4 regions of the Roseibium algicola genome follow, and region 2 is predicted to be linked to each of the others. Evidence: predicted binding sites of a transcription regulator. Region 2 holds the regulator's gene; each other region holds the start of a gene.

Region 1 (7,451 bases), 250 kb from region 2:
GTGGTGTTCTGGGTTGGGCCAGAACTGGCTCCCTCGCTGAAGAAGCCAATCGAAACCATGGCCAAGAATGCTGTAACGGTCGAACTGATCGATGCGTCTGGAATTCATCAACTCGACATTCGAGAAGGTGCCAGCTTCGACGCCCATGATCACGATCACGACGATGGGCACAGTGGCGAAGAGCATGCGCATGATCATGCAGAAGAAGAAGAAGATGACCACGACCACGCTGGCGGCGAACATGATCACGAAGAGGGCGCACATGAACATGCCGGCCACGAACATGATGACGACGACAGCCACGCCGATGCCCATGACCACTCGGGTCACGACCACGACGCAGAGCATCAGCACGCGGCACATGAGGCTGTCGATCCGCATATCTGGCTGAACCCGGAAAACGGCATCGAGATCGCAAAAATCATGGCAGATACCCTAGCGAAACAGGATCCTGCCAACGCCGAAATCTATAAAAAGAATGCAGCGGCGTTTTCCAAGCGGATCGCGTCACTCGATCAGGACATTTCCGCTGAACTGGCTCCGTTTGCAGACAAAAAGTTCATCGTCTTCCACGATGCCTATCATCATTTCGAACATCACTATGAAATCGAGGCCAGTGGATCGGTTACCGTTTCTCCGGAAGCTCTGGCGAGTGCAGACCGAATTCAGGAAATCCAGGGCAAGATCAGGGACCTCGGCGTAAGCTGCGTTTTTCAGGAACCGCAATTTGACGCAAAGCTGGTTTCGGTTGTTCTGGAAGGCAGCAGCGCTCGGTCAGGTACGCTTGACCCGCTGGGCACCGATCTTGAAAATGGCCCGGACCTTTATCCGCAACTTCTGAAGGGGCTCTCAAGCTCTCTGAAGGAATGCCTCGGCGGCGCCTCCTGAAATTGCCTCTTCGCGAGGGCAAACAAAAAAAGCCGCCGGAGGTCACCCCTTCGGCGGCTTTTGTTGTTCTGCTATCCCAGATCAGGACGTTCTGACTTTTTCCCGCTCTGCTTCGGTTTTCTCGATGGCCTTCAACAGATGCATGTCCCGATCGTAGACGTCGGTATAGAAGGCAACCGTCCCGTCCAGTTCAGGCCACGCCGTAAAGTAGGACACATAAACCGGAATATCGCCGGTCACCTGTTCTTGCTGGTTCTGACCGCCCGAAATACGCGAGCTCACGTAATCCTTGGATTTGCCGAGAACCGCAGCGGCCATGGCCTTCGGATCCTGCAGACGGATGCAGCCATGGCTGTATGCGCGCATATCCTTGTTGAAGAGGTTCTTTGACGGCGTATCGTGCATGTAGATGTGATGCCTGTTCGGGAACAGGATCTTGACTTCGCCAAGCGCGTTTGAGCTGCCCGGATACTGGCGGACGTTGACCGATTGCTGTTTGGAAGCAACCGCGTACCAGTCGACCGCGGAAGACGAAACCTGCCGGCCGCCTGGTGTCGTTACTTCATAACCGGCGCGGTCGAGATAACTCGGGTCGTTGGCCAGTTTCGGCAGCATTTCATTGACAATGATCGAATACGGCACGCCCCAATAGGGATTGTATTCAACGATTTCGATCTTGTCGTAGAAGAAGTTGGTCTGATTGGACTTCTTGCCGACAACCACCCGCATGCTCAATGGAGCTTCGTCAGGCGCGGTATAGGTCGCGGTGAAGGCAGCCTGGTTGATGAAAACCTTGCGTTCGCCGAGCTCTTCGGGAAGCCAGCGGCTGCGCTCCATGGCCAGTTCGACCTTGGCGATCTTCGCCGCGTTGGTTTCGCCGACCATCGCGTTGATGGTGTTCTTGCCGATGATACCATCCGGCGTGAGCTTGGCTTCCTTCTGGAAAGCCTTCACCAGCTCAACGAGTTCCGGAGAATAAAGTTCAGCGCCATCATAGGCAGTCAGCGTCTCTTCATGAGCCGACTTGAGTTCCTGCGAGCCGTTCTTGGCGATCGCGGCGACGATGTTCTTCATTTCCGGGCTGGACTTGCCAGCCTTCAGGAATGTGCCGGGCGCGATGACGATCTGGTCGGCATCTTCATCTTCTGCTCGCAGGCGAGCCAACTCTTCGGTCAGCTTGCGGAAATGTTCACTCTGAGGCTGCGCTTTGGTAACTGCTGTTTCGGCATTGGCCGCTGCCTTGAAGCCTTCCAGGGCTGCAACCAGATCGACTTCATGCCTCGGAAGATCGTGGTATTCGGAAATCCGGTTCGGATCGACTCGTCCGCGCCTGGAATCCAGAACATATGTCAGAACGGCTGCACTCATCTCCATCTCGAACCGCATCGTGGCGGCATCGAGTGCCTCACCTTCAAGACCTTCAGTTACGGGAAGATCGACGACATAGTCTTCCGGGTTCAGCGCAAATTTGCCTGTATCAGCGAGACTGCTACGGACCGCGATTGCCTTTTCTGTCGGCTTACCGTCTTTCACCCAGACGAAATCGGGATGCTCACGATAGAATGAAATGACTGCAGAACCCACTTCCGGAAGGACGGTGAGCGACATGTCTTTCAATGCCGGACGCGCCGTGTCGAATGCGGTCAGAACGACCGGAGCCTGTGGCAGGCTATCGCTTTCGGTGCTCGGGGCATCCGTCGTTTCAACGGGCTGGACATCAGGCTTCACCTCGGCGGACTTGATCTCCGACAACTCAGCCAGCGAAACCTTCTTCCAGCTGTCGGCCGTGTAATTGAGGTAGCGCGGCGCAGAGACCTTTGCGGTAACGACCTTCTTGCTAAGATCCTGTTGGCGCTCACGCTCCTGCTGTCGGCGATGCGCTTCCGGATTGAACAGACGCTGGAACAACCCCTGCGCGGAAGCAGGCTCTACCGAGACCAGGTTAAAACCGGAAAAAAGCACCGTCGCCATCAAGCCAGCCCTGAGGGACGTCCCCAGGACAGAACGTTTCGGTTTTTTCCTGGTACATTCGCTCAGTGCCATTGCATTCGCTCGCATTGTCTAAACCCGCTTATTTTAAATCTTTTCGAACCTGACGCCTTGCCCAAGTCACCAGGGTTTTATTGCGTCCCTGCAAGGATCGAAGGCTGTTCGGCATATCCGCCGAGGATGTTCTACATCCGAGCGTGATATGGCAACGCAGTTACCGTGCAACCGGGCCCCGCGACCCGATTCCCGGAAACTGCGCCCGTAAACCGTTTGATACTATAACAGGGTTCATCAGATGGTTAAGGGGCGCCGTCCTACACAGGTTTGAAATCAGCCGACTGTGACGATTTTGCCTCGTTGCTGACAGTACAGCTGCCCACCATCACGGTGCCAGAAACGGCAGAACTGCGGCTGTTTGGAAAAACAACCTCGCGTGATTGGCATCACGCCACCTTCTTCATCATAGGCGTATCTACGGCTTCACGAGTACGTGAGACATTACCGGAGAGCCAAATGCCGTTTCAATTCAATGTTGGTGACCATTCGTCACCGATCTGGAAATACACAAGTTTCAACTCTTCCCAGTATTCAAAGCTGAAGTGGGCCAGAAACAAGCTTTTCAAAATGGTCAAGAACAACCCGGGATGTAATGCCTATTTCCGGACGCTACCCAAGGGGCGAAGCTTGTCGGACATGATCAACGACAGCTCGATTTGGGTGAATTACGGACCGACCATTTCACCGCTACATGGGGAAATCCACGTTCCTTCCGGGGAAATCGCGGTTGGTGACCGGGCCTTTAAAATGGGCAGGTGGATGGTGCTGGCCACCATCATTCATGAATTCGCGCATCACAACGGCGCCCCGATTACGGGTGGCGACACACGCGCAGAAGAAGCCGTCTATCACTGTGGTCTCGGCAGTGCGAAGGAATATTACGACGGCGTTGATGACCCGAACACGCCTTACGACCCAAACGTCGGCGGTTGATCAACATACCCTGGTGCGCGGCCCCAAAGCATGGGACCGCACCCGGTAGGGCAGTAAAAGGTCAGAACGGAATTTCGTCGTCCATGGGGCCGCCACCGCCACCGGACGGACCGCCGTAACCGCCACCGCTGCTGGAACCGCCGCCATAGCCACCACCAAAATTCCCGCCGGAACCGGAACCGCCGCCGCCGAAGCCACCTCCGCCGCCGCCTTGTGAGTCATTGCCGTAATCGGGAAGACCGCCGGATGCACCGCCACCTTCGCCGCGACCGTCAAGCATGGTCAGGTTGGAGTTGAAGCCCTGCAGCACGATCTCGGTGGAGTACCGGTCCTGACCGGACTGATCCTGCCATTTGCGGGTCTGAAGCTGGCCTTCGAGATAAACCTTTGATCCCTTGCGCAGATATTGCTCCGCAACTTTGCAAAGACCGTCGTTGAAGATCACGACGCGGTGCCACTCCGTCTTTTCACGACGCTCACCGGTGTTGCGGTCGCGCCAGGATTCCGACGTCGCAATCCGGAGATTGGCGATCGGGCGGCCATCCTGCGTACGGCGGATTTCCGGGTCTGCTCCCAGATTGCCGACCAAAATTACTTTGTTGACGCTGCCCGCCATACTGAACTCCTGTTTGTTTTTCGTTGACCCCGCCGACGATGTTCGTGTGCTTCTCCGGCACGTGTCGATAAACGGTCAACGTTGCAAGCTTTGCTGCTAGAAACCAGAACCCTAACGGCACGCCAACAGCTTCGCCGCTATTTTCGCCAGGCTTCACTCATTTTCCACAAGGCAACTCACAAACTGCCGCCTGGTTCATCCGCCTAAAATTCGAGCAAAATCGACAGACACAATCCTTGATTGCGCCAAGTTACAATTTGCTCCACTTTTGTTCCAATCAAGCCCCGATTTTTCTGTCAGGACATTATCTCATGAACTGCGAGGTTTCGGTCACCTATTTCTGCTCGGCTCCTGACGCGGCAATCGTCAATGTACTTGTTTTGTTCTTATCATTTCTGTAAAAGCGATTCAATCAGGCATCGCATCGACAAGTGCCTCAGGCACGATATTGAAAATGCCTCACTGGAAGCTCCGCCCGAAACTGCTATATCGGGGCAAACAGACATCATCGGCAATGGACCATCTTAGCGTATGCGCGAGCAACAATCGGCTTTGTGCGACGCATGCGGTCAGGAAGAACGACAATGAAGACAGCCAAGGGATCGCAGTCGGAAGAAGCCTGGAAGGCGGACCCAACACGGGTCATCAGCATCCGTGGCGCACGGGAGCATAACCTCAAGGGCGTCGACCTGGACCTGCCCCGCGACAAGTTGATTGTCATGACCGGCCTGTCCGGCTCAGGCAAGTCGTCCCTCGCCTTCGACACCATATATGCAGAAGGTCAGCGGCGGTACGTGGAAAGCCTGTCCGCCTACGCGCGTCAGTTCCTGGAAATGATGCAGAAACCGGACGTCGACCAGATCGACGGACTGTCGCCGGCAATCTCCATCGAACAGAAGACCACGTCCCGCAATCCGCGCTCCACGGTCGGAACGGTTACGGAAATCTACGATTACATGCGCCTTTTGTTTGCGCGTGTCGGCGTTCCCTATTCCCCCGCCACCGGTCTGCCGATCGAAAGCCAGACCGTCAGCCAGATGGTCGATCGCATTCTGGAGCTGGAAGAAGGTGCCCGCCTCTACCTGCTTGCGCCGATGGTTCGCGGCCGCAAGGGCGAGTATCGCAAGGAACTTGCCGAGCTGATGAAGAAGGGTTTCCAGCGCGTCAAGATCGACGGAACCTTCCATGAGATTTCCGAGGCCCCTGCCCTCGACAAGAAATTCAAGCACGATATCGACGTCGTCGTGGACCGTATCGTCGTGCGTGACGATATCTCCGGTCGGCTTGCCGATTCACTGGAAACGGCGCTGAAACTTGCCGATGGCATTGCAATTGCCGAATTTGCCGACAAGACCGACGAGAACGGCAACCCGGAACGGATGATCTTTTCCGAAAAATTTGCCTGCCCGGTATCCGGCTTCACCATTCCGGAGATCGAGCCGCGTTTGTTCTCGTTCAACAATCCCTTCGGTGCCTGCCCCACTTGTGATGGCCTTGGAACGACACTCGCCTTTGAAGAAGACCTGGTTGTTCCTGACCACTCGCTTTCCCTGCGCGAAGGAGCTGTCCTGCCGTGGGCGAAGACAGGGTCGACATCACCTTATTATGCCCAGACGCTGGAAGCACTCTGCAGTCATTTCAAGGTGTCCATGGCAACGCCCTGGAAGGATCTTCCTTCGGAAGTGCGCGAGGCAATCCTTCATGGAACCGGCAATGCGAAGATTGAATTCGTCTATGATGACGGCGTCCGCAGCTACCGGACAGAAAAGACCTTTGAAGGTGTAATCGGCAATATCGAGCGGCGCTGGCGCGAGACAGAATCCACCTGGGTTCGCGAGGAACTGGCAAGGTTTCAATCCGATCATGCCTGCCCGGCTTGCAGCGGGTTCCGTCTGAAGCCGGAAGCGCTTGCCGTCAAGATCGCCGGCAGGCATATCGGTCAGATCACCGAACATTCCATTCGCGATGCAAGCCTCTGGTTTGAAGCCCTGCCGGAGCAACTGAACGACAAACAGAGCGAAATCGCAGGCCGCATCCTGAAGGAAATTCGCGAGCGGCTGAAGTTCCTGAATGACGTTGGCCTTGAATATCTCACCTTGTCCCGCTCTTCCGGAACACTGTCAGGTGGCGAAAGCCAGCGTATCCGCCTCGCCTCGCAGATCGGCTCGGGGCTGACAGGAGTTCTCTATGTACTGGATGAGCCGTCCATCGGCCTTCATCAGCGCGACAACGCCCGTCTTCTGGAAACGCTGAAACACCTGCGCGATCTCGGCAATACGGTGATTGTGGTCGAGCATGATGAAGACGCGGTGCTGACTGCCGATTACGTTGTCGACGTCGGACCAGGAGCGGGTGTCCATGGTGGGCAGATCGTCGCCAAGGGCACTCCCTCCGAAATCATGGCCAATCCCAATTCGTTGACGGGGCAGTACCTGTCTGGATCCATGATGGTTTCGCGCAACGACGAGCGCAGAAAAATCAACAAGAAGCGGAAGATCTCCGTTCGCGGCGCCCGCGGCAACAATCTCAAGGACATTGACGTCGACGTGCCGCTCAGCACGTTTACCTGTGTCACCGGTGTGTCGGGGGGCGGCAAGTCCACGTTCCTGATCGATACGCTCTACAAGGCCGCGGCTCGTCGTCTCAATGGCGCGCGGGACAACCCTGCCCCGCACGATCGCATCGAAGGCCTGGAAGTGCTCGACAAGGTCATCGACATAGATCAGTCACCGATTGGCCGGACCCCCAGATCCAACCCTGCGACCTACACCGGTGCCTTTACCCCGATCCGTGAATGGTTCGCAGGAATGCCTGAAGCCAAGGCCAGAGGCTATCAGCCCGGCCGGTTCTCCTTCAACGTCAAGGGAGGCCGCTGCGAAGCCTGTCAGGGCGACGGCGTCATAAAGATCGAAATGCACTTCCTGCCGGATGTGTACGTCACTTGCGACGTATGCAAAGGCAAACGGTA
Region 2 (7,451 bases):
TTCACTCACAAACTGGGCGACGTCGTCACAATCGAAAGTCTGGGCCTAGGTCGATTGAGCAACACGGTCCGGCTTTCGACCGAATGTCCGGAATGGACATTCGGCATAAGCTCCCTCATGCGCAATCTCGCACAAAGGGGTCTCTTGTAGTCGTACGCCGAATTGCCCAGCGCATCACGAAAGCGCTAATCAGGAACCTTTCGGCCGACCTTAAAGCGACGGCTGGACCATCTTCGCCGGATCAACAACCCGGTCGAATTCCTCCGCACTGACGAATTCAAGGTCAAGGCATGCCTGCTTCAAGGTCAGATCATGCTCAAACGCATGGTGTGCGGCATGACTGGCCTTGTCATATCCGATCACCGGACTTAGCGCAGTCACCAGCATCAGGGATTGATCCAGAAACTCCCTGATGCGCTTCTCGTTCGGCTCCATACCTTCCACCAGGAAAAGGGAGAAGTTGGTGCAACCGTCGCCCATGATCTTTACCGACTGCAGGATCGCATTGATCATCAGCGGCTTGTAGACATTCATCTCCAGGTAGCCACTGGCGCCACCTATCCCGACGACGACGTCATTGCCCATCACCTGTGCCGCAACCATCGCCAGTGCCTCGCACTGCGTCGGGTTGACCTTGCCTGGCATTATCGAAGAGCCCGGCTCGTTTGCCGGAATTTTCAACTCAAAGAAACCGCAGCGGGGCCCGCAGGACAAGAGGCGGATATCGTTTGCGATCTTGAACAAGGACACTGAAAGCGTCTTCAAGGCTCCGCTCAACATGACAAGAGCATCATGCGCCCCCTGAACCGCAAACTTGTTCGAAGCCGTATAAAACGGCAAGTCCGTCAGTTCAGCGATCCGGGTGGCAGACAACTCCGCAAAAAGGGGATGAGCGTTGATGCCCGTCCCGACTGCGGTTCCGCCCAGCGCCAGTCCATAGACATCCTTTAGGGCAAAACTGATGCGCTCAATGTCCTGACGCAGCATTTCCGCATAACCGGAAAACTCCTGACCAAGCGTCAAAGGCGTGGCGTCCTGCATATGCGTTCTGCCGATCTTTATGATGTCGTCCCAGGCGTCGGCTTTGTCTTGCAGGCTCTTGTGGAGCAGCTGGACGCCGGGCAAAAGGCGATGTGTCACCTGGAGTGCAGCGGCCATGTGCATCGCTGCGGGAAAGCTGTCATTGGACGATTGAGACAGGTTCACGTGATCGTTTGGATGAACCGGATCCTTTGACCCCAGCACACCACCGGCAAGGGCAATGGCGCGATTGGAGATCACTTCATTCACGTTCATGTTGGTTTGTGTTCCGCTGCCGGTCATCCAGACGTGCAACGGAAAATGGTCGTCAAGTTTTCCATCAATTACTTCGTCGGCTGCCTGGACAATCAACCGAGCAAGATCTGCATCCAGCAACCCCAGCTCTTCGTTTGCTAGGGCCGCTGCCTTCTTCAAAACGCCATAAGCGTGGACAAGCTCTATCGGCATCAGGTCGCTACCGATGGAAAAATACTTCAAGGAGCGCTGTGTCTGTGCCCCCCAGTATTTGTCCTCCGGCACGTCTATTTCGCCGATGCTGTCGCTTTCAGTACGCATATGCGCCTCCTCGTGAGTGGCTCAAGGGGCCAGCAAGGTTTCCGTCAGTTCACTATCGGGATCCTTCAAACCGTCTATGACATCGAAATGATGGCGGCCGGGATCCTCCTTGTAGGTGGCCATTGGCCAGGCATCCGCAAGGAGTTTCGATTGCCTTAGAAACTCCGGACGCTCCGCTCCGCCAACCCAGGCGACAACCGGACAGTCAACGGCGGGCACCATCAATGCCGCACTTTCGGCCATGGCATCGTCTTCGTTCATCTGGAAGGACTTGTTCATCACCGTGTTTCTGAGCGGGCGAAGGTCGTGCAAACCGCTGATGGAAACAACACGCTCGATTCGATCCAGAACGTCTTTCGGCAACCGGCTGTTTTCGCAAATCATGCGTGTGACCAGATGCCCACCAGCGGAATGCCCGGCAAGACGGATCGGGCCACCGACGCGAGCAGCCGCCTTCGTAATCGCGACAGAGATTTGCCGCGTGATATCTGCGATCCGCGCATCAGGAGCCAGATCATACGACGGCATGCATACCGTCCAGCCTCTTGCCAGGCAGCCGCTAGAAAAATGCGACCAGGAACTTTTATCGAATCTCAGCCAGTAGCCACCGTGCACGAACACGACGAGCCCCTTGGACTTCCTCTGCGGCCGAAACACATCGAACCGCTGACGATCCCCTTCCCCGTAAACGACATCCAGATCCTTTTCGACCCAGCTTTTCCGGAAGGTTTCCGCTTCCTGTGCCCAGCGCACGATGAAATCGTCAGCGCCTGGAATATAGGCAGCATTTGAATAGGCATCGTCCCAATCAATAATCGTCATCTCACTCATTCGAAATCCTCAGGCAAACGTCGAAACCGATCGGCGGCATACTTGCACGATTTACCTAGAAAGCGGAACGGTCTGAATGCCAATCTCAACTTGTCAAACGGACTGCCATCAACCTAACGTCTGAAAAAACCAGTAGTCGGGAGGCAAACTTAGATGGTGGAGCGCTGTTCCAATCGCGTGGCCAATCTTGCGCATTTTCTGTCCAGGAACGCTGCCCGGTGGCCCTCAGGGCCTGCGGTTGTCGAGGATGGGGTCACCTTGAGCTGGTCAGAAATCGATTCGCGCGTCTCCGCACTTGCCAAAGGTCTCCAATCGGAATTCGGCGTTTCCAAGGGCGACGGCTTGCTGGTCCAGGCCCAGAACTCGCATCAGATGATAGAGATCATGTTGGCGGCATTTCGTCTGGGAGCCATCTGGGTTCCCTGCAATTTCAGACAGGCTCCGGGGGAAACGGCCTATGCTGCGGTAAAAGCGAAGGCGAAGGTTTTCCTGTGTGACGCTGATTTTGGTGCTCAGGCCGATGCAGTGCGAAACGCCAGAGATCAGCTGACAGGGTGCATTACAATTGGAGCCAGCGACTTTGGCACAAGCTATGAGGATCTCCTCTCCCGTTACCAGGGACAGGTCCTGCAGAACGAGGCAGTGGACTATAACGATCCCTGTTGGCTGTTCTTCACCTCAGGCTCGACTGGCCGCCCGAAGGCAGTTGTCCTCAGTCACGGGCAGATCGGATTCGTTTGCGTCAACTACATGGCAGACCTGTTGCCCGGGACGACGGAGCGCGATGCGTCGCTGGTCATAGCCCCATTGTCACACGGTGCAGGGTTGCAACTGATTGCCCAGCTATCAGTTGGTTCCACACATGTTCTCCTGCCCGGAGGCGGCTTCAATCCCTCGACTGCATTCGAGTTGATCGAGAAACACAAAGTCAGCAATCTCTTCACTGTTCCCACTATCGTCAAACGCCTGGTGGAAGACCCTTCTGTCGATCAGTACGATCACTCGAGCCTTCGTCACGTCATTTATGCGGGGGCTCCCATGTACAGGGAGGATCAGAAGCTGGCACTCCAGAAATTGGGGCACGTTCTGGTTCAATACTACGGACTTGGCGAGGTCACCGGAAACATCACCGTGCTGCGGCCACAGGATCATTTTCTGGAGGATGGACTTGAGACACGCAGCGGCACCTGCGGTACGGAGCGCACAGGTATAGAGGTTTCGATCCAGGACGAGGAAGGCAATCACCTGCCCCCCAATGAAACGGGTGAAGTCTGCGTCATCGGTTCGGCAGTCTGTGCTGGCTATCTGGAAGACGAAGTCGCCAACCAGAAGTCTTTCCGGAACGGCTGGTTCCGCACCGGAGACATCGGTCACATGGATGAACAGCGCTACCTCTTCCTGACAGGCCGAGCGTCGGACATGTACATTTCTGGTGGCTCCAACGTCTACCCGAAGGAAGTCGAGGAAGTGCTGCTTACACATCCGGATATTTCCGAGGTCGCAATTCTCGGCATTCCGGACAGGCAATGGGGCGAAGTCGGCCTAGCCGTTTGCGTGGCTGCCCCAGAAAAGTCACCCGACCCTCAGGACCTCAGCGACTATCTGAACGGCAAGATCGCCCGCTACAAGATGCCTGCACGTTATCTCTTCATTCCCGCAATGCCGACAAGCGCCTATGGCAAGATCACCAAGAAACTGGTGCGGGAGCATTTGACCGAGAAAGGCCTGTTGTGAGACGGCCCGCCCCCAGGTCTCTGTCCGACATTCGTCATCCCGGCCCAGCTGCCATCAATCGGCTCCCACATGCCAGATGTCTGGCGAAGCCATTGGAAATCTCCCTGGCAGAGCAAACTCCCTTGCTGGAGGCGCTGGGCCGCTTCGCCACGCACCAAGGACTGAGCTCCGCCGTTCTCGATCTTTCCGGGCTCACGCTCGAAGCATTCGACTTCGTAATGCCTGCCTGCGCAATCGATGACAGACATGCAGCCTGGTACAGCGACACGCACTCCTCGAAAGGCGCAACGCTGGAGTCCGCAGTTGCCATTCTCGGGATACGAGATGGCGAATGGTTCGCTCATGTACACGCTTATTGGCACGAGGAAGAAGTCGAGCACCTTGGCCACTTACTGCCGCATACGCTGAAGGTTGCGCATCAGGGGGCCATCAAAGGGTACGGCCTGCAAGGCGCAGCGTTCGTGGCATCGCTGGATCCGGAAACCGAATTCACGCTGTTTCGTGTGCAACAGGATGACGAACAGTCACGGACAACCGACCACAATGCGCTTATCACCACACTCGCTCCGTTTGCCGACCTGACGGACAGCATCCAAGAACTCGCAAAAGAGCTGAAAGCACCCTCCTACCAAGTCTATGGACTGGGCAGTCTGGCCGGAGCAGCGTTCCGCGATGCCCAGCCGATGACAGGTCTGATTTCCGAGATACTCCTGTCTGCAAACGCTGGCGCGAAACCGGAGCAAGAGCTTTGCGTCCCAATCCGCGCCGTTGATCTCGAAGGTGGACTGCATCGGGGCATTCTAACCGCTGGTGGCGCGCCGACTTTGATCACCTGTGAACTGCTGATCATGACCGGATCGAAGGATGACCTGAATCCGATATCGGAGACGGATTGAATACGGCAACTTGTTCGAAGCCAAGAACAGTAAGAGAACATTTACCCTTGCAGAACACAATGAGAACAGGTACCATGTTCTTGATTTGTACCAGATGTTTTCTCGGTCAGGGGACGCCTACATGCTGACGCGCAAGCAGTACGAACTGCTCATGTTCATTCACGAAAGACTGAAAGAAACCGGTGTGCCGCCGTCTTTCGACGAAATGAAGGATGCGCTCGACCTGCGCTCCAAGTCCGGCATTCACCGCCTGATCACCGCGCTTGAAGAACGTGGCTTCATCCGGCGCCTGCCGAACCGGGCCAGAGCCATGGAAGTTGTTCGTCTTCCGGACTCCATCGCACCCGGCCTGGGTGCTCCACGGCCAAGAGGCAGCTTCTCACCTGAAGTCATTGAAGGCTCACTCGGCAAACCGGAGCCTGAAAAAGCTGCACCGGTGCCGGTGTCCAGTGTTACGGAAATCCCCGTCATGGGCCGCATTGCAGCCGGTGTGCCCATCGAGGCCATTCAAACACACAGCCATTCCATCACAGTGCCGCAGGACCTTCTTGGTCGCGGGGAACACTACGCGCTGGAGGTTCGTGGTGATTCCATGATTGAGGCCGGCATTCTGGACGGTGATACCGTTCTTATCCGCCGGACCGACAGCGCCGACAGTGGCGACATCGTGGTTGCACTTGTGGACGATGAAGAAGCCACCTTGAAGAGGCTGCGCAAGAAAGGCGCTTCCATCGCTCTTGAAGCAGCCAACCCGGCTTATGAAACCAGGATCTTCGGTCCCGGCCGCGTTCGTGTTCAGGGCCGCCTCGTTGCCCTGTTTCGTCAGTATTGACCAGTCACTCCTCTGCGCGCGCTTCGGTCACCGAGGCGCGCTCGGCTAGACGCAGGCTGTCTCTCGTTACCGTACCCTGGTGATGCCAGGGGCGCGGTGGGTCCGGGATGGCAGACTTCAGTTTCTCGATTTTCAGATTTTCGTTTGGCGGATGGCCCGGTGCACCGGCTCCGCTCGTAGCATTTGCGGCCTGGCTGAAATCACCGGGCGATAGCCAGATGGAGACGGCACCACGTTCGGTGCGCGTACCGTGATCCAGAACGAGGGTTGCGCCGCAGCTCTCCGGAGCGACAAGATCGGTCACGACCAAATCGGCATATCGGCAATCCAGCTGAAACGCTTCAAATGTCTTTGGCTGCGCGATTGCAAAAAAGGATCGCTTGCCATCCAGCCGTTCTGCGTCCTCTGAATTGACGTAGGCCCTGATGACACAACCGTCGTCATCGCAATTTCTTTGAGGCGATTTCATCTTGCGCGACAAGATCGCATCATTCCTCACTCCTTCCGACTGCAGCCATAGATCACTTGCAAACGATCTCCCCCTTGCTGCGTATCGCAAAGTTCCCGTTTCATCGCGGGCAGCTATTCGAGAGCCGCTTGCAGCAATCTGGATATCGGGAGGCCGGCTGGTAAGAACAATCAATATTCCTGCGACGAGAGGCACTCCGGCGAGCACACGCTTTCTGCCAGGCACCAACAATCCGGCAAACAATGCTGATAGCAACAGCAACGCAGCAGCCCCGTCGAGCCTTCCGGAAGTTCCGCTGCCGGCATCGAGGGCTGCGGTAAAGGAAGCAACCTTCAACAGAAGTGAAACGCCTAGAGACATGACAGCCAGAGGGAGAGCTGCAAGGCCGAAGGGCATCAGAACGAATGCAAGTACTCCCATCGGCATCACAACAAGTGAAAACACCGGCATTCCCAGCAAGTTGCCGACTAAGCCGTAGGGCGCGATGCGGCTGAAGTGATGAGCTCCTATAATGCCGGTCGCCAGCCCCGCGACCAATGCGGTGACGAACAACCCTGCAACCCACTTGCCGAGGTAAAGACAAGTCGCCATGCCCCATCCGGACACTCTTTCACCAGATGACAGGGAACGATCTCGCTGCCGCCACAGGTCATAAACGGCAACGAGGCAGATCACGGCAGCGAAGGACATCTGGAAGCCGGGAAAAAACAACCTCTCAGGAGCAATCAGCAAGAGCACGAGGCCAGCCAACGCTACGCTTCGCAGGGTCAGGCCGCGCCGCCCCACCAGAATTCCGACAAAGACAATCGCAATCATCAGGAACGAGCGTTGCGTCGCAACCGCACCACCGGACAGAAGCAGATAAATAACGGCAGCACCAAGGGCTGAAAGTGCAGCCCATTTGTGCACCGGCCACCTGAGCGTCAGGACAGGCACCAACGAAAAGAGCAGCAAGACCGCGCCATAGGCGCCGCCGGCAAAAAGCGCCATATGCAGTCCGGAAATTGCAAGAATGTGAGCCAGTCCGGCGGCCCGCAAGATCTCTTCCTGCTCTTCGGTTATTCCGCTGCGGTCTCCAACCAGAAGAGCAACG
Region 3 (7,451 bases), 950 kb from region 2:
TCCTGCGCCGTATCCAGACGTCAGACGGCCGCACCCGGGCCTTCGTCAACGATCAACCCGTCAGTGCAGGACTGCTGCGCCAGGCGGGCGCGCTGCTGGTGGAAATCCACGGACAGCACGATGACCGTGCCCTGGTTGACCCGGAAAGCCACCGGGCTCTCATTGATGTTTTCGGAGGGCTGACGGCCGAAGCCGAGGCCGTAGCACAGGCCTTTGCCACCTATCGCGCTGCCGACAAGGCGGTGACAGATCACGAGAAACGTATAGAAGCCGCGCGCAACGAGGCTGATTTCCTGCGTGCTGCCGTCGATGAACTGTCAGCCCTCAAGCCGGAAACCGGCGAAGAGGAGCAACTGGCGGCCCGGCGGACGGACATGATGGCGGTCGAGAAGATTGCCGGTGATCTGAACGAAGCCTTTGAAACCTTGAACGGCACTGCGTCGCCAATCCCGGAACTGGCCAGCTTGCTGCGGCGTCTGGAACGCAAGGCCGACCAGGTGCCCAATCTTCTTGGCCAGCCCGTCCGCACGCTTGCCGAGGCGATGGATCTTCTGGAAGAAACCCGCGGCGGACTGGAAAGCGCATTGCGTGAGACCGAATATGATCCACGCGAACTGGAAGCTGTCGAAGAGCGGCTGTTTGCGCTTCGTGCTGCCTCCCGCAAGTTCTCGGTGCCGGTTGACGAACTGTCCGCCCTGTGTGCCCGCATGAGCGGCGATCTGGCCGATCTCGATGCCGGTGAAGACAAGTTGGCGGCGCTGGTGAGTGCTGCTGGAAAAGCCCGTGCCGAATACGACAAGAAGGCAGCCAGCCTCTCGGACAAGCGGCGGAAGACAGCCAAGGCACTGGAAAAGGCTGTTGAAATGGAGTTGCCCGACCTCAAGCTGGAGCGGGCGAAATTCATCGTCGAAGTTGAAAGCAATCCGGAAAACCGCAGCCGTTCGGGCATCGATCAGCTGGAGTTCCATGTCCAGACGAACCCAGGCACGAAGCCGGGGCCGATGATGAAGGTCGCGTCTGGTGGCGAGCTTTCCCGTTTCCTCTTGGCCCTGAAGGTGTCTCTCGCCGACAAGGGCTCTGCCCCGACGCTTGTTTTTGACGAGATCGACACAGGGGTGGGCGGTGCAGTGGCCGAGGCCATCGGCCTGCGTCTGGCACGACTTGCCGGCAGCGTTCAGGTTCTGACGGTTACCCACGCCCCGCAGGTGGCAGCTCGCGCTGCAGGGCATTTCCTGATCGCCAAGGAAGCGACCAGGAAGGACCGGGTGGCAACACGCGTCCAGCGTATTGATGAAGACCACCGCAGCGAGGAAATCGCCCGGATGCTTGCCGGCAGCGTTATCACGGAAGAAGCCCGCGCCGCAGCGCGCAGGCTGCTGACGGCTGCGGAATAGGAAACAGGATCCGGAGAGGTGGACAAAAAAAGGGCGGGTTAGCCGAAGCTCCCGCCCTGTGGTGCAGTTTTCAAATGAGAAATGGTCTTACGGCTCCTTGACGAGCGGTGCTTCCTTCATGTCAGGCAGCTTCAGTTCACCTTCTCCCAGGTTGGGGACATTCAGCTCGATGCTCAGCTCTTCGTCGTTCGTGAAAAAGCCATTGGCATAGAGCAGGCCGCCTGCGATCAGCGCGACGACAAGCGCTCCGGCCATGAACCAGCCAGCGCTGTTGCCGTTCGTCTTCTCGACATAATGCGTTTCACGGTCCTGATAAGCCATTCGTGTCTCCTCATTCCAACATTGACCAGCATCGAGTTTTGCCGGTTCGATGTGCTATCAACGCTTGAGCCCGCCATTCGGTTCCGGTATCCGATTTTATCCGGTCATCAACTCGGCCTGTCCCGCTGACACATTTCGTGAAGACATCATGACTGACACTTCCTTCGCCCAAACCGACATCGACGCCCTGACGCAGGAGCAAGCACAGGTCGAGCTGAAACGGCTGGCGGCGGAAATCGCCGAGCACGACCGCCGCTATCACCAGGAAGATGCCCCGGTGATCTCGGATGCGGACTATGACGCGCTGCGCCGGCGGAACGCGTCCATCGAGGCCCGGTTTCCCAATCTCATTCTTGAAGACGGTCCCTCTGCACAGGTAGGGGCGGCCCCTGCGTCCGGTTTCGGCAAGATTACTCACCGGGTGCCGATGCTGTCGCTGGACAATGCCTTCAACGATGACGACGTCCGGGACTTCGTCGGTCGCGTGCGCCGGTTTCTGAAGTTCGATCCGCTGATGGGGTCTCTGGCAGTTACCGCGGAGCCGAAGATCGACGGTCTGTCGCTGTCTCTTCGGTATGAAAACGGCACTCTGGTTTACGCCGCAACGCGAGGTGACGGCACCACAGGTGAAAACGTCACCGAGAACGCGAAAACGATCAAGGATATTCCGGAAAAGCTGTCCGGCACGGTGCCGGGCGTCGTTGAAGTGCGCGGCGAAGTCTATATGGCGCACAAGGATTTTCAGGCGCTGAACGAGCGCATGGCAGCCAATGGCGGCAAGGTTTTCGCCAACCCGCGCAATGCTGCGGCCGGCTCGTTGCGCCAGCTGAAATCCGAAATCACGGCATCCCGCCCGCTGCGGTTCTTCGCTTATGCCTGGGGCGAGATGAGCGAGCTGCCGGAAGACACCCAGTTCGGCATGGTCAAGCAGCTGGAAACCTGGGGTTTTCAGGTCAATCCGCTGATGAAACGCTGTGAAACCGTGGAAGAGCTCCTGGGGGTCTATCACGGCATCGAGGAAAGCCGTGCCCAGCTCGATTATGATATCGATGGTGTGGTCTACAAGGTCGACCGGCTGGACCTTCAGGAGCGCCTCGGCTTTGTCTCGCGGTCTCCCCGGTGGGCGATCGCTCACAAGTTCCCGGCCGAACAGGCCTACACCATCCTCAACGACATCGAGATCCAGGTTGGCCGAACAGGTGCCCTGACGCCGGTTGCCAAGCTGGAGCCGATCACGGTGGGCGGTGTCGTCGTTTCAAACGCTACCCTCCACAACGAAGACTATATCAAGGGTATTGGCCAGGACGGAGAGTCGATCCGTGGCGGCAAGGATCTTCGTATCGGTGACACGGTGAAGATCCAGCGTGCCGGCGACGTCATTCCGCAGATTGTCGATATCGATCTGGACAAACGCCCCGATGGGGCGGAAGCCTTCGAGTTTCCAACTGTCTGCCCCGCCTGCGGTAGCCACGCGGTGCGCGAGGAAAAGGAAAAAACCGGACGCCGTGATGCGGTGCGCCGCTGCACCGGCGGTCTGATTTGCCCGGCCCAGGCAACGGAAAAGCTCAAGCATTTCGTCTCGCGCAATGCCTTCGACATCGAAGGCTTCGGCGACAAGCAGGTCGACGCCTTCTACAAGGAAGGCCTTGTGATGGCCCCGGCGGACATCTTCACGCTGGAGGAGCGGGACAAGCGCTCTCTCACCAAGTTGCGCAACCGGGAAGGCTGGGGGGCCGTTTCGGCGAAGAACCTTTTCGAGGCAATCAACGCGCGGCGAGAGATTGACCTTCATCGTTTCATCTTCGCCCTTGGCATCCGTCACGTGGGCGAGGGCAACGCCAAACTTCTGGCACGTGCCTATGGCTCCTGGGCGGCGTTCTATGCTGCCATGAAGGCGGCGCATGACACGGCGGGTGAAGCCTGGACAGAGCTCAATGACATCGACGGCATCGGCCATATCGTTGCCGAGGCGCTGGCGGAGTTCTTTGCCGAGCAACACAATCTCGACCAACTCGACGCGCTTCTGGTCGAGGTGTCACCCAAGGACGCTGAAAAGATCAACGCCTCCGGCTCACCGGTCGCAGGCAAGACAGTGGTTTTCACCGGCTCGCTGGAACGAATGACCCGCGACGAAGCCAAGGCCATGGCCGAACGCTTTGGTGCCAAGACGGCAGGTTCCGTCTCGAAAAAGACCGATCTCGTGGTGGCCGGTCCTGGTGCTGGTTCAAAGCTGAAAAAGGCGCAGGAGCTGGAGATCGAAGTCATCTCCGAGGATGACTGGTTCGATCTGGTGGGGGCCTGAGGCGCTCCTACCTTCTCTATCTCTGTTTTGCGAAGATAAGGCAGGGGCGGCATGATGCACGGGCTCCCTTGTTTACTGGATCCCCGCCTGCGCGGGGATGACAAGAGAGAGGCTTCGGGACATGGCTTTGCTTCTTGTCATCCTGGTTTGTCGCGTAGCGGCAAGACCGGGATCCAGTAACCCCTGTGCTCGCTGGAACCACAAACCTCTGGGGTTCCTGAAACCGTTATCGGCAATGCCAAATCAAAAGCACTAACGTATATCCGGGAAGAATTTCAACGAAGGCTCCACGTTGCACCTCGATCAGCAATACTATGTCTACATTCTTGGAAGCGGACTGGGCGGCACGCTCTACGTCGGGGTGACGAATGATCTGTTGGGCAGGGTTTCGCAGCACCGTGAAAGCATCGGAAGCCAGTTTACCGCGAAGTATGGCGTGCATCGGTTGGTGTATTACGAAGTTCACGAGGAAATCGAGTGGGCGATCAAGCGGGAAAAACAGCTCAAACGCTGGAATCGTGCCTGGAAGATCCGTTTGATCGAAGAACGGAATCCAAACTGGGACGACCTGTTTGCTAAACTGGTTTGACACTTTTGCGTCGCTTCGATCGTTTGCTGCGCATGGCTTGTTCTCCCGCCACTTGGTCAAGCAACAGGCTCCCTTGTTTACTGGATCCCCGCCTGCGCGGGGATGACAAGAGAGAGGCTTCAGGGCATGGCTTTGCTTCTTGTCATCCCGGTTTGACGCGTAGCGGCAAGACCGGGATCCAGTACCCCCTGTGCTCGCTGGAACCGCAAACCTCTGGGGTTCCTGAAATCTGTCGCGGCTTTGTCAAAGGAGGCGGCCTCACGCAGTTGCCGGTTCAAATAAGAAAAGCCCGCTTCTTGTCCCCACCAAATCGGTCATTCCTGCCTCGCCAGCGCCGGCATGTTGCTATATTGTTCTCAAAACAAGCGCTTGAAACCGGACCAGTAAACCATGACCGACCCGGACGGGTACGACGATTCCTTTGACGATCCATTCCAGCCTATCGGCACGCGGGCGGAGTCCGCGCCTGCTCCCGTGCGGCCGCAAGGAGGGATCGCGGCCAGGGCGATGGCGGCACGGCGGGCGCCGGACTATCTGACGGGGCTGAACCCGGAGCAGCGGCTGGCGGTGGAAACAACCGAAGGGCCGGTTCTGGTGCTGGCTGGTGCCGGTACGGGCAAGACCCGCGTGCTGACAACACGCATTGCGCATATCCTGGCAACCGGCTTGGCGCGGCCGTCCGAAATTCTGGCTGTCACGTTCACCAACAAGGCTTCGCGCGAGATGAAGGAACGCATTGCCGGTTTTGTCGGCGGCAATGTGGAAGGCATGGCGTGGCTCGGCACGTTCCATTCCATCTGTGTGAAGATCCTGCGCAAGCATGCCGAACTTGTCGGCTTGAAATCGTCCTTCTCGATCCTCGACACCGATGATCAGATCCGCCTTATCAAGCAGATCATCCAGGCCGAGGGGCTGGACGACAAGCGCTGGACGGCCAAGGCCTTTGCCGGGATGCTGGATGGTTGGAAAAACCGGGCTCTGGGACCAAAGGATATCCCGGAAGGCGAGGCGCGGGCGTTTGCCAACGGCAAGGGCCGAAAGCTCTACGAGGAATATCAGGAGCGTCTGTCGATCCTGAACGCGGCCGATTTCGGTGATCTGCTTTTGCATGTCATCACGCTGTTCAAGACGCAGCCGGATGTCCTCAAGGAATATCAGCGCCGCTTCCGCTACATGCTGGTGGACGAATATCAGGACACCAACATCGCGCAATACCTGTGGCTGCGCCTGCTGGCCCAGGGCAACCCGAATGTCTGCTGTGTCGGTGATGATGACCAGTCGATCTACGGCTGGCGCGGCGCGGAAGTCGATAACATCCTGCGCTTCGAACATGACTTCAAGGGCGCTACCGTCATTCGCCTGGAGCGCAATTACCGTTCGACCAGCCATATCCTGGCTGCCGCATCCCACCTGATTGCCTTTAACGAAGGCCGGCTCGGCAAGACGCTGTTCACGGATTTCGAGGAACCCGACCACGACCTGGTGTCGGTGGCCTCCGTCTGGGACAGCGAAGAAGAAGCGCGTACCATCGGCGACGAGATCGAGACCCTTCAGTCGCGAGGTCATTCGCTCAATGAAATGGCGGTTCTGGTGCGGGCATCCTTCCAGATGCGCGAGTTCGAAGACCGGTTTGTCACGTTGGGGCTTAACTACAGGGTCATCGGCGGTCCGCGCTTTTATGAGCGCATGGAAATCCGCGATGCCATGGCCTATTTCCGCTGTGTCGCGCAGCCTGCGGACGATCTGGCGTTTGAGCGCATCGTCAACACGCCGAAGCGCGGTCTTGGCGATGCGACGCTGAAACTGGTCCATGGTGTTGCCCGGGCAGAGCGTATTCCACTGATGCAGGCGGCAAGCCAGCTTATCGATACCGAAGAACTGAAGCCGAAGCCGCGTAACGCGCTGAAGTCCGTGCTCGACAACTTCGAGCGCTGGCGGCGTCAGCTTGACCAGATGAAACACACCGAACTGGCGGAAATCATCCTCGATGAGAGCGGCTACACCGAGATGTGGCGGCAGGACCGGTCGGCGGAAGCGCCGGGACGCCTCGACAACCTGAAGGAACTGATCCGGTCTATGGACGAATTTGAATCCATGGCCGGTTTCCTGGAGCACATTTCCCTCGTCATGGACCGGGACAGCGCGGATGCGACCGACGCCGTATCCATCATGACGTTGCACTCGGCCAAGGGGCTGGAATTCGACACGGTGTTCCTGCCCGGCTGGGAAGAGGGGCTGTTTCCCCACCAGCGCGCGCTGGATGAATCCGGTCGCGCCGGCCTGGAGGAAGAGCGCCGGCTGGCCTATGTCGGCATCACCCGGGCGAAGAAACGCGCAAAGCTCTATTTCGCGTCCAATCGGCGAATTCACGGCCTCTGGCAGTCAACCGTTCCCTCACGGTTTCTGGACGAGCTGCCGCCGGACCATGTCGAGATTGCCGAAGCTTCGTCCAGCTATGGCGGCTATGGCGGTGGCGGCTACGGACCGTCCCGGTTCGACAGTCATGATCCCTTCGACAAGGGCAGCTACTCCACGCCGGGTTGGCAACGTGCGCAGCGTGCCAAGCAGTCCTCCAGCGGATTTTCCGATGGCGGCGGCCGTGGGTATCAGTCCGCGCGGCAAAAGCGTCAGGGGCCGTTGACCATCGAAGGAGAGCTGGTGGCGAAATCCGTCAGTGACACGCCATCGCAATTCTCTCTGGGTGAACGCGTGTTCCACATCAAGTTCGGCTATGGCGCCATCAAGTCGATCGAGGGAAACAAGCTGACGATCGACTTTGAAAAGGCAGGGGTGAAGAAGGTCATCGACAGTTTCGTCGAACGGCACTGATCGGCTGGTTGCAAAA
Region 4 (7,451 bases), 640 kb from region 2:
GTCGCGATGCGGATGATCCGGTCTTCACTGAGACCTGCGATCTTCTTCCAAAGATCGAACGCCTGATCGTCTTCGGCAAAGACGGTTACCAGCAGCTTGTCCTTCGGCAGGCCGAATTCCTTGTTGACGAGGTTCCAGGCCAGTTCGATCGCACGGTCCTTGAAATAGTCACCAAAGGAGAAGTTGCCCAGCATCTCGAAGAAGGTGTGGTGGCGTGCGGTGTAACCGACGTTATCCAGGTCGTTATGCTTGCCGCCGGCGCGAACGCATTTCTGCGCCGTGACCGCACGGGAATAGTCACGCTTTTCCAGGCCGGTGAACACGTTCTTGAACTGGTTCATGCCCGCGTTCGCAAACATCAGGGTCGGATCGTTACGCGGCACCAGCGGCCCGGACTCGACCACTTCGTGGCCGTTGGTCTTGAAATAGTCCAGAAAGGCAGAGCGGATTTCATTTACGCCGGTCATTCGGATCTCGCATCGGTCACAGCCCCGCATATGAGGGCCTGTTGAAAATCTTGAAGGCGCTGGATCTGGGTCGCCGATCCGCGCCGGAACAGCCTTTTAACTTTCACCTCCAACCCTGTCCAGCGGTTGCACGGACCCGACCTAACGGAAAGCTGCCGGGAAACAGGCGATTTCCGGAATGAAGGCTGCCCTCACGCGCAGGACAACTGCTCCGACGGGATCTGACCTCTTCCAATTTCGCTTCGTTGCGGGACCCGAAAAGCAAAAGGCCCCCTTCCGGAGTGCGGAAGGAGGCCCTTGGAAGACCGGACAAACGTCCGGAGCTCTTGTAAGCGCTAACCGGAAGCTGAGGATCAGTCCTCGGCTTCTTCCGATGCAGCGTCCGGATCAATGATCGCATCGGCGATCAGGCCGGCGTTCTGGCGGATCGCCAGTTCGATTTCATCGGCAATTTCCGGATTGTCCTTCAGAAACTGCTTGGCGTTTTCCCGGCCCTGGCCAAGACGCTGGCTATTGTAGGAGAACCAGGCACCCGACTTTTCAACGATGTTGCCCTTGACGCCGAGGTCAATGAGTTCGCCGGTCTTGGAGACACCTTCACCATAGACGATGTCGAATTCCACCTGACGGAAAGGAGGCGCAAGCTTGTTCTTGACGACTTTCACGCGGGTCTGGTTGCCGACGACTTCGTCCCGGTCCTTGATCGCACCGATACGGCGGATATCCAGGCGGACGGAGGCATAGAACTTGAGCGCGTTACCGCCGGTCGTGGTTTCCGGAGAACCGAACATGACGCCGATCTTCATGCGGATCTGGTTGATGAAGATCACCATGCACTTCGACTTGGAAATCGACGCGGTCAGTTTGCGAAGAGCCTGGCTCATCAGACGGGCCTGCATGCCCGGCAGGCTGTCGCCCATCTCGCCTTCGAGTTCGGCCTTCGGCGTTAGTGCCGCAACCGAGTCGATGACCAGAACATCAATGGCGCCGGAGCGCACCAGCGTATCGGCAATTTCCAGCGCCTGTTCACCGGCGTCCGGCTGGGAGATCAGCAGATTGTCGATATCGACGCCAAGCTTGCGCGCATAGATCGGATCCAGCGCGTGCTCCGCATCGACAAAGGCGCAGATACCACCGGTCTTCTGGGCTTCGGCAACCGCATGCAGGGCAAGCGTAGTTTTACCTGAAGACTCCGGCCCGTAGATCTCGACGATACGGCCGCGCGGCAGACCGCCGATCCCGAGCGCAATATCAAGCCCGAGAGATCCGGTCGAGACGGCTTGCACCTCAACCACCTGGCCCTGACCCATCTTCATGATGGAACCTTTGCCGAAGGCGCGTTCGATTTGGCTGAGCGCTGCGTCCAGCGCTTTTGTCTTATCCATCTGGCTGCTTTCTACGAGACGAAGTGTACTTTGCGACATGGCTTACGCTCCTTATTCCACGATGGACGCGCCGTTTCAATGAGAGCCTTTGTACACATTTTGTTCTCATTTGACAAGTCGGCAAAACCGATTGGTATTAAAATGAAAATGGCTGTTTGTTTCCAATATGTTCTCACTTATCGATTTTAGAACTTACCTAGCGTAATCTATTGATCGGAACATCCCGTGATTCCGCGATCGGGCAGAATCACCAGCGCCTACACTGATAGCCGTAGACAAACGACGACCCATCACCAATTTGCGCTATGCACGCCGTCCCACAGCATACACTAGCTCCAAGGACGTATTTGAGTGCGACCCAACATGCCCCGGGACGGGCTAGGGTTTTCCGGATCAAATCAGAAACAAAGGCTGGTTTTGCAGGGAGAGCACGTGAATATCGGGTGGCAGTTAGCGCATCTTTCAACCATACCTTGAAAAACAGATTTGCAAAGAATTTCGGTTCGGCTAGGTCTACGCCACTTTCGTTTCACTCGGCGGGGAAGCTATTTACATGAAAACAAACAAACTGTTGTGCCTGGCGCTTGCGCTTGGCTTGTCGGCTTGCGCTACCGCGACACGCGGCACCAATGAGACCGTGAAGGTCTACGCTTCGCCGGAAGGAGCGCAGATCGCCACGTCCATCGGCCTCACCTGCAACACGTCCCCCTGCTCGCTCCAGGTGTCCCGCAAACAGGAATTCACCGTTACGGTTTCCAAGGAAGGCTACAAGACCCAGACCGTCGAGGTGAACACCAAGGTTGCCCCCGGCGGCGTCGCCGGCATGGCGGGCAACGTGCTGATCGGCGGCGTTATCGGCGTCGGTGTCGACAGCGTTTCGGGGGCTACGCTCGACCACTCGCCCAATCCGGTCCTCGTTGAGCTGGTCCCCAACAACCCCAGGAACCCGAAAACCCCCAAGGGTGATCTCTCCGAAATCAAGGAAAAGATCGCCGCAAAACAGCGTGCCCAGGAAGAAGCCGTGATGCGGAAGTCGGGTGGGGTCTAGATAGCCGAGACAACCTAGAGGCCTGAGATCTCCAGATCGCGAGATGTTGGGCCTCTAAAAACGAGATCCGATGCGAGACATAAACCAAGTTCCCGAAGACAAAAACCTTGTGAAAGGTAACGACCTATCTTCCAATCTCGCCGCTGCAGTCGGTCAGGCTCTGGCGACGCCCTTGCCTGGAACTGCATGACCTGTCTGGGGCAGATGAGCGCCAACTTTGTTGCCGAAGTCGCGATGCGACCAATGGTTCGGTTCAAGAACAACCGCCCGCTCAAAACAATTGCAGTTCAAGTTCCTGCGCAGAGCCCATTATGGATAAAGACCCATAATTAGCGTAGTATCTTCTTATGAATGACACGTCTCGAAGTGAAGAAGTTCAACACCACTACGCGACGCCCCGCCATCTCGCGACACGTGGTTCGTTTCAAGCGAAATATGCAACTGTAAGCTGGTTTGGCTGGCTGATTGGGCATTTGAACTTACAAACAAAAATGGATGTATTGGACGTCGGATGTGGTCCTGGCTGGATATGGCGTTCCCAGGCAGACCGTCTGCCGAACGAACTTCGTCTTTCTCTTATAGATTCCTCTCCCGGCATGATTGAGGAGGTCTCGGCGAACCTGGCAACGGTGGAGAAGATTGAGGTCGTCAGCGCAAAGGTGGCAGATGCAATCGACCTGCCGCACCTAGATCAAACCTTTGACACGGTGCTTCTTTTGCACGTCCTATACCACGTAGAGGATCCAAGATTAGCCTTGCATGAAGCGAGACGTGTCTTGCGCCCAGGCGGGCAGGTGTTCGTAAGCACAAACGCACTGGAAAATATGAGCGAACTGCATTCAATTGGCGCCAAGGCATTTGGAGGCAGGCCCGTTGATCCAGGGGCCGCAATGTTCTCGCTCGATGATGCCGAGCAGTTTGTGGGTGAGCTCTTCGACGATGTACGGCGATTTGATCTGACCGACACTATGACGTGCACCGATCCAGAAGATGCGGTGATGTTCCTGTTGTCCTGTCCACCAGGCATTTCTGCGCCCGAGGCACAACAGAGGCATCTTGCAAAGCTGATGCGCGAGGAAAGCGACAGCTTGCAAGGCAGATTAGTAACTACGCGCCGAAATGGCCTCATCGTCGGCACAAAAGCACAATGACTGCGAAAAGCGGCCCCGTTGGCCGCTGATCCGTCGTTTCATGTTATCAACGGATGCTTCTTACCGGTGCATACACAGAGCCCGTTGCCGCCCCCCGCTTAATCTGCTAGCCCGCGCTTTCAACGGTTGCCAGTACCGGCGCATCGAACGCTTCTGTTCTGATGCCGGCTTTTCATGAGACAGTCCAGAACGTGACTTCAGCCATCTCCTCCCCCGTCATCGCAATCGGTGCGATCCATTACGATACGATCGCCCATGCCAGCGAGCCGATCCGCCCCGAGACCTCGACCCCATCGAGGCTGAACGCAAAGCCTGGCGGCGTTGCCACGAACATTGCCCGTGCACTGGTTCGGCTCGGGGTTGGAACACGCCTCGTGGGAGCGGTTGGAGAAGACGGCGCTGCCGACATGCTTTCCCGCCAGCTCAGCCAGGAAGGGCTCGAGCTGCATGTGAAGGCCCGGAAAGGTTTCGCAACAGGCCAGTACCTCGCGCTGCATAATCCGGCAGGTGATCTTGCCGCCGCCTGCGTTGACGACCGTGTTCTGTCCCAAGCCCCCGAGGATCTCTTTGACGGTATCGTCGCGGATCTTGCAGCAAACGCGACGGACGATACGATCTGGTTTCTGGATGCCAACCTGACCGCTGCAATGCTGATCCGGCTGACGGGGCGTGCCTTGCCCGGGCGTCTTGTTGCCAATGCCGTTTCGGATGCCAAGGCAGTCCGGCTGCGTGGGGTTCTCGGCAAACTGGATTGCCTGATGCTGAACCGCGGCGAAGCGGTCACGCTTACCGGGCTTTCCCGTGACACGTCTTCCGAAGACCTGGCGGCGGCCTTGTCGCAGACCGGTCTCAAGAGTTTTGTCCTGACCAGTGCAGCATCTGATGTGCTGGTGCTCGAAAGCGGGAAACTTCACCGGTTCGCACCGCTTCAAACAGATATCGTCGATGTCACCGGAGCAGGCGATGCATTAACCGCCGGAACAGTCGCGGCGCTCGCCAGAGGCTATGGCCTGACGCAAGCAGTCCCTTTTGGCCTTGCAGCTGCAGCCCTGACCCTGCGCAGCACCGGCGCCCTAGCGGAAGAGCTCTCCTGGGATGCCCTCGCCAACTTTTGACCATATGGACAAATTCCAATCTTGGCGCTGCTCCGCCTTGCGCCTATAAGACCCGCAGAATTGACCCGGCCCGAGCTGCCGGACGAAAACAGAAAGGCACACGCCGTGACCACTCCGACAACGCCCTCCGCCATCAGGGATCTGATCGTTTACAGCGATGAAGTGCGCGAGGCACTTGCGAACGGCAAGCCGGTCGTTGCGCTGGAATCGACCATCATCACTCATGGCATGCCTTTTCCGAAGAACGTTGAGACCGCCCGTGAGGTGGAAGCCGATATTCGCGCGGAAGGCGCCGTTCCGGCCACCATCGCGCTGATGGACGGCAAGATCATGGTGGGCCTTTCCGATGAGGATCTCGACCGCCTGGCACAGGCCAAGGACGTGATGAAGTGTTCACGTGCCGACCTGACCTTCGCACTTGCCACCGGACGCTACGGCGCGACAACCGTCGCCGCCACGATGATGGCGGCGCATGCCGCTGGTCTGAAGGTCTTTGCCACGGGCGGCATCGGCGGCGTTCACAAGGGCGCGGAAGACAGCTTCGACATTTCCGCCGACCTTGATGAACTTGGCCGCACGCCGGTCTGTGTGGTGTCCGCCGGTGCCAAGGCATTGCTCGACATTCCCAAGACCCTGGAAGTTCTGGAAACCAAGGGCGTTCCCGTCATTGCTTTCGGCACGGAAGAACTACCGGCATTCTGGTCGCGGGCCAGTGGCCTCAAGGCCCCCTACTCCCTGAATTCGGCCGCCGAAATCGGTTCGCTCCTGAAGATGCGGTCCCGTTTCCCGGATCATGGCGGTGTCCTGATCGCCAACCCGGTACCGGAAGCCGACCAGATCCCGCGGGATGAAATGACTGGTTATATCGATGCCGCCATTGCGGATGCCACTGCGAAGGGTGTTCGCGGCAAGGACGTGACCCCGTTCGTTCTCGGCGCCATCCTGGAGCTGACCGGCGGCCGCAGCCTCGACACCAACATCGCGCTGGTGCGTAACAATGCCCGCCTGGCCGCGCGTATTGCTGCTGAACTGGTCTGACGGCACATTTTCTCGAGAAACCAACTGGACCCCAAAAATTCGTCGGGCTTTCACTTCAATCGGATTGAAAGCCCGGCAGACTTGTCAGGACGGTTTGTCTTCCACCGGTTGAGGCACTTCCGGCGCCTGACGGCGCTCAAGCGCCGCCGCCAACCGGTCGATATCCTTGAAATGCAGGTCCCGCTGCGGGAACGGTATCTCGATACCCGCCTTGCCAAGCTCGTTGTAGACCGTAAAGTAAAGGTCCGACTTGGTAATCATCACATTGCCGATGTCTTTCAGGAAACATCTCAGTTCGAAATTCAGAGAGCTGTCGCCCAGCCCGATGAAAAGAACCTGCGGCGTCGGATAACGCGCGATCGTGCTGTGCCCGCGCGCTGCATCGAACAGGATCGATTTCACCTTTTCCAGATCACTGCCATAAGCAACGCCAACCGGCAGGATAAGCCGGCCCGACTTGCTGGTCAGCGTCATGTTCTTGACCGTGCCGGCAATCAGCTCCGAATTCGGAATGATGACGTCATGGCGGTCGAAGGTTTCGATGCGCGTTGAACGGACAGAGATCTTGCGGACATATCCGGATTGCCCGGATACTTCTATCCAGTCCCCTTCCTTGATCGGCCGTTCGATGAGCAGGATGATGCCGGAAACGAAGTTGGAAACGATGGTCTGAAGACCAAAACCGATACCGACCGAAAGGGCACCGGCCACGACCGCAAGACTGGACAGGTTCAATCCGGCGGTGGAAATCGCAATCAAAGCCGCCAGCGTAAGCCCGACATAGCCTGTGCCCGTCACAACAGCATTCTGAGCGCCACTGTCCATCCGCGTTTGTGGCAGCACGGTCGCCTTCAGCAGGTTCTGCAGCCAACGCGTCACAACAACGCCAATGCCGAAAATGGCAACCAGGACGATGAAGGAGTCCAGCGACAGGTGAATGTCGCCCAGCTGTACCCCGTTTGTGAGCAGATACCAGACCTCGACGATATCCGTTCCGCGTGCGCCCCAAGTCATGGCGATCAGGGGCGCGAAAATCAGTGTCAGAACACAGATCAGCCCAAAGGCAACGAGGACCGGAGCGGGCTCGTCTTCCCGCTTGCCGATAGCCGTTTTCACGACAACGAGAATGAGATGGTAAAGCATGAAGCCGAAACCGAGCTCCGCAACCGTCATGATTACCGGCAGGATCGCAACCCGGGCAAGCTGGACATAACCGACCAGCGTTACGCAGACGGCAAGAACGGCGG

Evidence for each region. The regulator LexA, encoded in region 2, represses DNA repair genes until DNA is damaged. The targets are predictions, from matches to a motif close to TGTTCNNNNTGTGTTCNG.
Region 1: uvrA (excinuclease ABC subunit UvrA) is a predicted target of LexA. The motif match lies at 4,854-4,871, and genes of this name have one in related genera.
Region 3: B0E33_RS21220 (ATP-dependent helicase) is a predicted target of LexA. The motif match lies at 4,947-4,964, and genes of this name have one in related genera.
Region 4: recA (recombinase RecA) is a predicted target of LexA. The motif match lies at 2,009-2,026, and genes of this name have one in related genera.

The regions. Positions count from the first base shown of each region.
Region 1 is NZ_CP019630.1:5,786,726-5,794,176, forward strand. Features, by position in the region: gene B0E33_RS26805 (zinc ABC transporter substrate-binding protein) at 1-888, shown strand, start outside; gene B0E33_RS26810 (L,D-transpeptidase family protein) at 970-2,859, opposite strand; gene B0E33_RS26815 (hypothetical protein) at 3,391-3,867, shown strand; gene B0E33_RS26820 (single-stranded DNA-binding protein) at 3,929-4,483, opposite strand; gene uvrA (excinuclease ABC subunit UvrA) at 5,068-7,451, shown strand, end outside.
Region 2 is NZ_CP019630.1:5,536,228-5,543,678, reverse strand. Features, by position in the region: gene B0E33_RS25695 (fumarylacetoacetate hydrolase family protein) at 1-150, shown strand, start outside; gene fumC (class II fumarate hydratase) at 211-1,596, opposite strand; gene B0E33_RS25685 (hormone-sensitive lipase) at 1,618-2,427, opposite strand; gene B0E33_RS25680 (acyl-CoA synthetase) at 2,581-4,161, shown strand; gene B0E33_RS25675 (hypothetical protein) at 4,254-5,057, shown strand; gene lexA (transcriptional repressor LexA) at 5,179-5,889, shown strand; gene B0E33_RS25665 (ComEC/Rec2 family competence protein) at 5,894-7,451, opposite strand, start outside.
Region 3 is NZ_CP019630.1:4,588,358-4,595,808, forward strand. Features, by position in the region: gene recN (DNA repair protein RecN) at 1-1,394, shown strand, start outside; gene B0E33_RS21205 (hypothetical protein) at 1,482-1,715, opposite strand; gene ligA (NAD-dependent DNA ligase LigA) at 1,864-4,017, shown strand; gene B0E33_RS21215 (GIY-YIG nuclease family protein) at 4,310-4,606, shown strand; gene B0E33_RS21220 (ATP-dependent helicase) at 4,997-7,435, shown strand.
Region 4 is NZ_CP019630.1:4,898,297-4,905,747, reverse strand. Features, by position in the region: gene alaS (alanine--tRNA ligase) at 1-467, opposite strand, end outside; gene recA (recombinase RecA) at 821-1,891, opposite strand; gene B0E33_RS22685 (translation initiation factor 2) at 2,406-2,900, shown strand; gene B0E33_RS22680 (class I SAM-dependent methyltransferase) at 3,248-4,051, shown strand; gene B0E33_RS22675 (PfkB family carbohydrate kinase) at 4,243-5,166, shown strand; gene B0E33_RS22670 (pseudouridine-5'-phosphate glycosidase) at 5,272-6,204, shown strand; gene B0E33_RS22665 (DUF3772 domain-containing protein) at 6,289-7,451, opposite strand, start outside.